4 regions of the Bacillus sp. OTU2372 genome follow, and region 1 is predicted to be linked to each of the others. Evidence: riboswitches for the same ligand, from Rfam matches in the RefSeq annotation. Region 1 holds a riboswitch; each other region holds the start of a gene.

Region 1 (2,206 bases):
GTTATTTGACCGACAATATCCGAAGAAATGTTTACTGCATTCTGAACCCCTTCGACATGATATAAAGGATGCTCATTTCCAACAAGGACTGGTTTAACAGATACCTTTAGTTGATGACTCGATTTGCTTATACTGGCAATATGTTTAAACCTAAGTCCAAGCCTTTCGGCAGTGTCGATTAATTCTCTTGTGATTGAAGTAATCCCTACCCTTTCAACTGCATGCCAATTTGGTTCTTCACCAAAGGCAAGTCTGCTTAAAATCATGGCTTTATAAAAGGCATCAAAGCCTTCTACATCATTTGTCGGGTTGGCCTCAGCAAAGCCGTTTTCTTGTGCTGCTCGTAAAGCTTGGGCAAAAGAAAGCTTCTTCTCTCGCATTTCCGTTAAAATGAAATTCGATGTTCCATTTAAAATACCTTGAACTTGCTGAACACGATTTACATTTAATAATTGTCTTAATGTTTGAATAACCGGAATTCCTCCAGCTACAGTGGCTTCATATCCAACAGAGACATGATGCTCTTTTGCAAGTTCAAGCAGTTCTTGTCCATAGTGTGCGAACATTTCCTTATTTGCTGTAATAATATGACAGCCACGCTCAATGGCTTTCTTTAAAAATATGTATGTTGGGTCTTTATCAACAATGGCTTCGACAACAACATCAAGCTGTGGCAAATTTAGTATATCCGTAAATTCTGTTGTAACTAATACATCTTTGTTAATGTCCCGCTCCTTTTGCTTGTTCTTGATTAGTATGGCAGCCACCTCTACCTTCTTGCCTAAAACGGCTGTCAGTTCTTCCGCATGTGATTGAATCGTTCGATAAAACCCTTCACCAACAGTCCCAAACCCGAGGATTGCCACTTTAATTACAGACATGTTGATCCACCCTTCTTATTATATTTGCATGATCTTTATCAGTTTTTCTAATAAATGAAGAAAAGCCCTCTTATAAGAAGAGGGCTAATTCCTCCTCTTATCTTTCAGGCTAAATAACCTGCAGGAATTAGCACCTTTTCAAGGAATACCTTGATGGTTGCCGGGCTTCATCGGGCCTAGTCCCTCCGCCTCTCTGGATAAGAGTTATATTTTATTTTCATTTAAATTACCAAGTTAAGTTATAAAAAATATTCTAGTTTAATTATTATTAAATGTCAATATATTCTTTTAATTCGATTATTTGATGAACAAAAGCACAAGCGCCTTGAACAGCCCCGACAAGCATAAGAAGCTCAGGGAAAGAAGGCGTTCTTTGCCTTCATTCCCTGAGTGGCTGTAGACCATCGAGGGGCTAGGCGCTGGAGCTGGACGTTGAGAGTCCTTTTATTAACAGTTATCCAAAAGCGAAAATTTTATAATTTCCTAAACGAAAATAAAAACCCGCCGTTTGGCGAGCCTTAAAATTATCATGGTTATCTTTGAAGTTTTCCCTGTGCAAGGCGTATTTGATTTTCCACTTGTTCTGGGGCGGTGCCGCCAAAGCTGTTTCTAACCGCGACTACATGCTCAGGAGCCAATACCTTGTATATATCTTCTTCAAATAAAGGACTAAAGCTTTGATATTCTTCAAAACTTAAATCAAGTAAAAACTTATTGGCTTGAATTGAATATAAGACTATTTTCCCAATCACTTCGTGTGCCTCACGGAATGGCAAGCCCTTTCTAACCAAATAATCAGCAATATCCGTTGCATTGGAAAAATCATTATTGATCGCCTTTCGCATCACATCTTTGTTGACAGTCATCGACTCAATCATTGGAGCTAACAGCTTTAATGACCCTTCAAGAGTCTCTACCGTATCAAACATGCCTTCTTTATCTTCTTGTAAATCTTTATTATAAGCAAGCGGCAAGCCTTTAAGTACGGTTAACAATCCAATTAAGTTGCCGTAAGCCCTTCCTGTTTTACCACGAAGTAATTCTGGTACATCCGGGTTTTTCTTTTGAGGCATGATACTTGAACCTGTACAGAATGAATCATCAAGTTCAACAAACTGGAATTCTTGGCTGGACCAAATGACTAATTCCTCAGAAAATCTTGAAATATGTGTCATAATAATAGACCCAATCGATAAAAATTCCAAAATAAAATCACGGTCACTCACTGCATCCATACTATTTGGATATATGGTTTCAAAGCCTAATATTTCTGCGACTCGTTCACGATTGATTGGAAATGTTGTCCCTGCTAGTGCTCCGGAACC
Region 2 (2,206 bases), 520 kb from region 1:
TGTTGAGATTTTTATAAATGATGGTGAAGAGGTATTTACCAGCAGGATTTTCCCGGGTGCGGATAGCAAGGAGGTACGTTTTTTTGCAGAAGGCGGAAGGGCATTATTTCAAGCAAGCAAATGGGACATTTAGTAGGAGCATGAGGTGTAGATGATGAGAACTATGTATTCAATTGGTGAGGTACTGATCGATTTTATTCCCCTTCAAAAGGGAAAAGCGCTAAAAGATGTGGTAGAGTTTGAGCGGGCTCCTGGTGGCGCACCGGCAAATGTCGCAGCCGCAGTAGCGAAATACGGAGGAAGGGCATCGATGATTACCAAATTAGGTAATGATGCGTTTGGTGATTTTCTTTTAGAGCAGCTTCAGCAGGCAGGGGTGATGACGGATAATATATCAAGAACAAGTGAGGCGAATACAGGGCTTGCCTTCGTATCATTACGAGCTGATGGAGAGAGGGACTTTTCTTTTTATCGCAAACCTTCTGCGGACCTGTTGCTGCATGAAAGTGAAATAGAGGAGAATTGGTTTGAAGAGGGTGATATTCTCCATTTCTGTTCAGTAGATTTAGTGGAAAGTCCGATGAAGCAGGCCCATGTAAAGGCAATTCGTTTAGCAAAGGATAAGGGCAGTATAATCAGTTTTGACCCCAATGTCCGTCTGCCTCTATGGGAACATCCTGAAGCTTGCAGAAATACAATTTTAGAATTTATTCCAAATGCACACCTTGTGAAAATATCAGATGAAGAGCTAGAATTCATTACTGGAATTGATGAGGTAGATCGAGCGATTCAATCGTTATTTGTTGGGGATGTTAAAGCCGTTATTTTCACCAAAGGTTCCCAAGGTGCAGAACTATATGTAAAAGGCCAACAATTTCAATCAAGCGGGTTTGCAGTTGATGTGCAGGATACCACTGGAGCTGGAGATGCTTTCATTGGCGGTTTTTTATACAAGCTTTTAGAAACAAACGTTAGACAACAAAATCTTGAAGAAGTTCTTCATAAATACCATCAAGAAATCCTTACGTACGCCAATGCAAGTGGAGCTCTTACCACCACAGGAAAAGGGGCGATTTCCTCCCTTCCAACAAAGGAGGAAATCATTCAATTACTGCAAAATTAGGATTTAGTAAAACGTAATATATTAGTTAAAAGTATAGAAATTGATTGACATTATTTCCATAGATTGATAAGGTTGTAAAAAAATATTCTTATCCAGAGAGGTGGAGGGACTGGCCCGATGAAACCTCAGCAACAGGTCTACAAAGATACTGTGCTAATTCCTGCGGGTGAAGACCCTGATAGATGAGAGCTTCCGTTTTTATTTGTCAGCAGCGCACTCTTTTCGAGTGCGTTTTTTGCTTTTTCTGGATAGTAGCATAAGGAGTGTAGGAATGGAGAATAAAAACAAGCAAGTATTTCAAAGAAAAATGCAGACACGTCATTTAGTGATGCTGTCGCTTGGAGGGGTGATTGGTACTGGACTATTTTTAAGTACGGGTTACACCATTCAACAAGCGGGTCCGTTTGGTACCATACTTTCCTATCTGATTGGAGCCCTGGTAGTTTACCTTGTAATGTTATGTCTAGGGGAGCTCTCCGTACATATGCCAGAAACGGGAGCCTTCCATAGCTATGCAGCTAAATATATCGGGCCCGGGACGGGATATACAGTTGCCTGGTTGTATTGGCTGACTTGGACGGTTGCTTTAGGTTCTGAATTCACAGCTGCAGGATTACTGATGCAGAGGTGGTTTCCATTCATCGGTGTTTGGGTCTGGAGTGCTTTCTTTGCCATTTTGATTTTTGTATTAAATGTACTGACCGTCAAGTTTTTCGCTGAATCTGAATTTTGGTTTTCTTCGATCAAGGTAATTGCTATTATCCTATTTATTGTTTTAGGTGCTGCCGCTTTGGCAGGCATTCTTCCGATGACTCATTCGAATTCAGAACCCTTCTTTTCTAATTTTACAAGCGCAGGTTTATTTCCCCATGGTGCTACAGGCATTTTAATGACCATGCTTGCGGTTAATTTTGCTTTCTCAGGAACGGAATTAATTGGTATTGCAGCAGGGGAAACAGAAAACCCAGAAAAAACAATACCGAAGGCCATTCGTACCACCTTGTGGAGATTAATTATCTTTTTTGTGGGAACAATTGTTATTTTATCAGCGTTATTGCCTATGTCTGACGCAGGAGTATTAGA
Region 3 (2,206 bases), on a different contig from region 1:
GGTTAGCCAAAAACTCAGCAATCCATTGCTTGTTGAGACTATTTTCTACAAATGATAAGGCTAATATTGGACGAATGGCTGTACAGAAGATAAACATTTGGAGATTTTGATGAAAATAAAGTATTCTATTTCCAGAATAATCCCTTGCCCCAAATATCTCATGTTTTTTCTCGTCCCATATCATAAAGGCGAAATCCCCAACTAAATACTTAGGGGTTTCTTCTCCCCATTTATAATAAGAACGTAATATAAGTTCACTATCAGACATCGTTTTTCTGTCAGATATTTTGACTTGTAATCTTTCAAACAATTCTTCTCGATTATCAATAATCGCATCAGCCGTAATAGCTAACTTTCTTTGGTGATCATAATAAGGAAGTTTCTCACCTACAGACTCCGGTGTGATCCACTGTGCATGGCAGCCAAGGAAGACTTTGTCGTTATGCCAAGTTTGAATATCATCCGCCGGATATTTTTCTAATTCTTTCATCATCTGGCTTCCGTGCTCTAGATTGATCTGTTCATCGTTTAAATGATATATTCCGGCTATTGCGCTCATCTTTTCCTCCTGCCATACATTACATCAGTTTTGCCAATCTTTTAATTTAAACCTAAGTTCACTAAATAGAACACCAATTCCATAGTAAAATAAAAGAAATTTCTTTTAATTCAATTTCCCGAAACTATGGTATAATTTTATCAGCTTTATGTATCTAATCTATTAAATTGATATTCCATAATACCTATTTTAGTTCTTTATTAAGAACAATTTATATCACTATCATAAATCCATAAACTACCACTGTCAACAACTTTTCCATTAACTATTTATATATTTTTTAAAAAGATTTTTCGCCCAGTTTCTTCATTGATATAGTTATTACTAAAAAACAAATTGACATAACACGAAATTTGTAGTAAATTTTATAAATAATCTAAATAATTGTTTTCTTATCAAGAGAGGTTGAGGGAAGGGCCCTGCGACACCTCAGCAACCTTCAATGTCTATTCTCATTGAAAAGGTGCTAAGTCCTGCAAATTTACTAATTTGCAAGATAAGAAGAATGACAGGTGCGTTGTGCATACAAAAGTCTTCTTCTTATAAGGAGACTTTTTTTATTTATTAAAATGCTTTATCACTCAATCGCGTTAATGTGGAACATTATAAACATTTATTTATTACAAGGAGTGTGCGTTATGTACAAAATTGATACGAAACTAGCCCAAATTGGTAACCGCAGTGAAACAACAACTGGAACCGTCAATCCGCCTGTATATTTTTCAACAGCCTTCCGTCATGAAGGAATCGGGCAATCTACTGGATTTGACTATACACGAACAGGGAACCCAACACGCCAGCTCCTTGAAAAAACCATCGCTGATTTAGAAGGTGCGGATCAAGGATTTGCATGCAGCTCTGGTATGGCTGCCATTCAACTAATCCTTGCTTTATTTGAATCTGGGGACGAATGGATTGTTAGTGAAGATTTATATGGTGGTACTTACCGCCTATTAGAAAAGGGCTATAAAAAATGGGGCTTAACCACTCAATATGTGAATACCTGTTGTCCGGAAGAAGTTGAAAAGAAAATCACAGCACAAACAAAGGCGATTTTCCTAGAAACACCAACCAATCCGCTTATGCAGGAATCGGATATTGCAGCGATTTCAAAGATTGCTAAACAACATGGCCTATTATTAATCGTGGACAATACGTTCTATACCCCACTTTTACAACAGCCAATCAGCCTTGGTGCGGATATCGTCATCCATAGTGCAACGAAATACCTTGGTGGTCATAATGACGTTCTTGCTGGACTTGTTGTGGCAAAAGGAAAGGAACTTTGTGAAGGATTAGCTTTCCACCATAATGGTGCCGGAGCCGTGTTAAGTCCATTTGATTCTTGGTTATTAATGCGCGGAATGAAGACATTGTCACTAAGAATGGAACGGCATGAAAAGAATGCAAAGGCCATCGTAGAATTCTTTTCACAACATGATGCTGTAACAGATGTTCTCTACCCAGGACGCGGCGGAATGGTTTCCTTTAGAATTAAGGACGAAGCATGGGTGAATCCATTTTTACAGAATTTAAATTTAATCAGTTTTGCAGAAAGTTTAGGTGGAACGGAAAGCTTCATTACTTATCCAGCAACGCAAACACATATGGATATCCCAGAAGAGATTCGCATTCAAGCGGGCGTTT
Region 4 (2,206 bases), on a different contig from region 1:
TAAAATTGGGTGCGGAAATGACCGTAAACCCGGCATCATGTGTCAGCAATTCTTCTTCTGTTGGGCGGATAAATAACTGATGTGCAAATAGATTTTGCCATGCAAGTTCATTGATTACTTGAATGGGCAGTTGGGACTTTTTATCTGCTCCGGCAAAGCCCTTGAAAACAAAAATCTCATTTTGTTGTCTTAAGTAATCAAGCATTTTATGATAAAGTTTCGTAAAAGCTTTCTCTGAGATTGGCTGGTTTGTTGAGCCCCACGCAACTTTTGACTTAGTAGACTCTTCCATAACAATAAATTTATCCTGTGGCGAGCGTCCGGTATATTTACCTGTGGAAACACTGATAGCGCCGGTGGAAGTTAGAGTTCCTTCATTTCTTCTTAAAACCTTTTCGACTAATTGGGGAACGGATAGTTGAACCTGGACATGACTTTCTTGTAACAAGTGCTTTAATTCGGTTGGAATATGAACAGAATTCATTGACTGAAACCTTCCTTTACATTGATTATTTGTTCAATAGTATAACACATTTATTATAATAGTCTATACTAATATATAAAATTATGTGAATATTTAAGAGTTTATTCTTGTGATAAGAAAATAGTCCTGGATTAATGATTAATAATAAGAGGAAGTAATAAAATGATCTAAAGTAACAGTTTACTCTTTTAAGGAAAAATTTGATAAAAATTCATTGACATTGTTTGAAATAGTAGGTTATGATTTACCCTTGAACGGATACTCTCTTATCCCGAGCTGGTGGAGGGACAGGCCCTATGAAACCCAGCAACCTGCAAACGAAAAAACGGATTTTAGTTGAATCCCCTATTTCGGGCAAAGGTGCTAAACCTGAAGCAAGGCTTGACCTTGAACGATAAGAGTGAAAGGCACGCAGAACTTTTGCTATCAACCTTTCCTCATTAGATGGAAAGGTTTTTTGTTGTTTTTACGTGCTTGCTACATAAATGTACTTTTTATTCCATCGTATAAACTGCCAGGGCATTATCCGAAATGAGAAAATAGTCTGGTTCAAGCACCAAGGCACTTTTACATTTCTATAATAATAATCCCATGTTTATTTCATACTACTAAGGGAATGAGTTCCGTATCAATTCGAGGTTAAAAGGCAGGTATACATAAAACCCATACAGCTAACCTCACTTTATTCCATAATAAGGAGGAATTCAGATGTCAACAAAACGTCGTTTGTTTACTTCTGAATCAGTAACCGAAGGTCATCCTGACAAGATTTGTGACCAAATTTCTGATTCCATTTTAGATGCAATTTTAGCTAAAGATGCTAATGCTCGAGTTGCCGCTGAAACTTCAGTAACAACAGGATTAGTTCTAGTAGCAGGAGAAATCACGACATCCACTTATGTAGATATTCCTAAAATCGTTCGTGAAACAATCAAAGGGATCGGTTATAATCGTGCAAAATATGGTTTTGACTCCGAAACTTGTGCGGTTTTAACTTCTATTGATGAACAATCTCCTGATATTGCGATGGGCGTTAACCAAGCCCTTGAAGCTCGTGAAGGTCAAATGTCAGAGGAGCAAATTGAAGCAATCGGTGCAGGGGACCAAGGTTTAATGTTTGGTTTTGCGTGTAATGAAACAAAAGAGCTTATGCCTCTTCCGATTTCACTTGCGCATAAACTTGCACGCCGATTGACGGAAGTACGGAAAGAGGACTTACTGCCTTATTTGCGTCCGGATGGAAAAACACAAGTAACCGTTGAATACGATGAGAACGATAAACCTGTTCGAATTGATACGATTGTCATTTCAACGCAGCACCACCCAGAAATTTCATTGGAGCAAATTCAGCGTAACGTGAAGGAATATGTTATCAATCCTGTTGTTCCAAAAGAACTGATTGATGAAAACACTAAATATTTTATTAACCCAACTGGCCGTTTTGTTATCGGCGGGCCGCAAGGTGATGCAGGTTTAACAGGCCGTAAAATCATTGTGGATACTTACGGCGGTTATGCTCGCCATGGCGGCGGTGCATTCTCTGGTAAAGATCCAACAAAGGTTGACCGTTCAGCGGCATATGCTGCTCGTTATGTTGCCAAAAATATTGTGGCTGCAGGATTGGCAGATAAGGTAGAAGTTCAGCTAGCATATGCAATTGGTGTAGCAAGACCTGTTTCCATTTCAGTTGATACGTTTGGAACAGGCAAAGTTAATGAAGAG

Evidence for each region. Region 1 has a riboswitch for S-adenosylmethionine ahead of AAHB15_RS05140 (homoserine dehydrogenase). Riboswitches for the same ligand answer to the same signal wherever they lie in the genome.
Region 2: another riboswitch for S-adenosylmethionine. It lies ahead of mmuP (S-methylmethionine permease); the one in region 1 lies ahead of AAHB15_RS05140 (homoserine dehydrogenase).
Region 3: another riboswitch for S-adenosylmethionine. It lies ahead of AAHB15_RS12885 (methionine biosynthesis PLP-dependent protein); the one in region 1 lies ahead of AAHB15_RS05140 (homoserine dehydrogenase).
Region 4: another riboswitch for S-adenosylmethionine. It lies ahead of metK (methionine adenosyltransferase); the one in region 1 lies ahead of AAHB15_RS05140 (homoserine dehydrogenase).

The regions. Positions count from the first base shown of each region.
Region 1 is NZ_JASATK010000002.1:28,696-30,901, forward strand. It holds gene AAHB15_RS05140 (homoserine dehydrogenase) at 1-881, opposite strand, end outside; SAM riboswitch class I at 976-1,085, opposite strand; gene argH (argininosuccinate lyase) at 1,415-2,206, opposite strand, start outside.
Region 2 is NZ_JASATK010000002.1:552,732-554,937, reverse strand. It holds gene AAHB15_RS07550 (glycoside hydrolase family 32 protein) at 1-133, shown strand, start outside; gene AAHB15_RS07545 (carbohydrate kinase family protein) at 155-1,123, shown strand; SAM riboswitch class I at 1,209-1,312, shown strand; gene mmuP (S-methylmethionine permease) at 1,395-2,206, shown strand, end outside.
Region 3 is NZ_JASATK010000006.1:206,902-209,107, forward strand. It holds gene AAHB15_RS12880 (asparagine synthase-related protein) at 1-559, opposite strand, end outside; SAM riboswitch class I at 949-1,062, shown strand; gene AAHB15_RS12885 (methionine biosynthesis PLP-dependent protein) at 1,198-2,206, shown strand, end outside.
Region 4 is NZ_JASATK010000007.1:225,337-227,542, reverse strand. It holds gene pckA (phosphoenolpyruvate carboxykinase (ATP)) at 1-484, opposite strand, end outside; SAM riboswitch class I at 748-885, shown strand; gene metK (methionine adenosyltransferase) at 1,193-2,206, shown strand, end outside.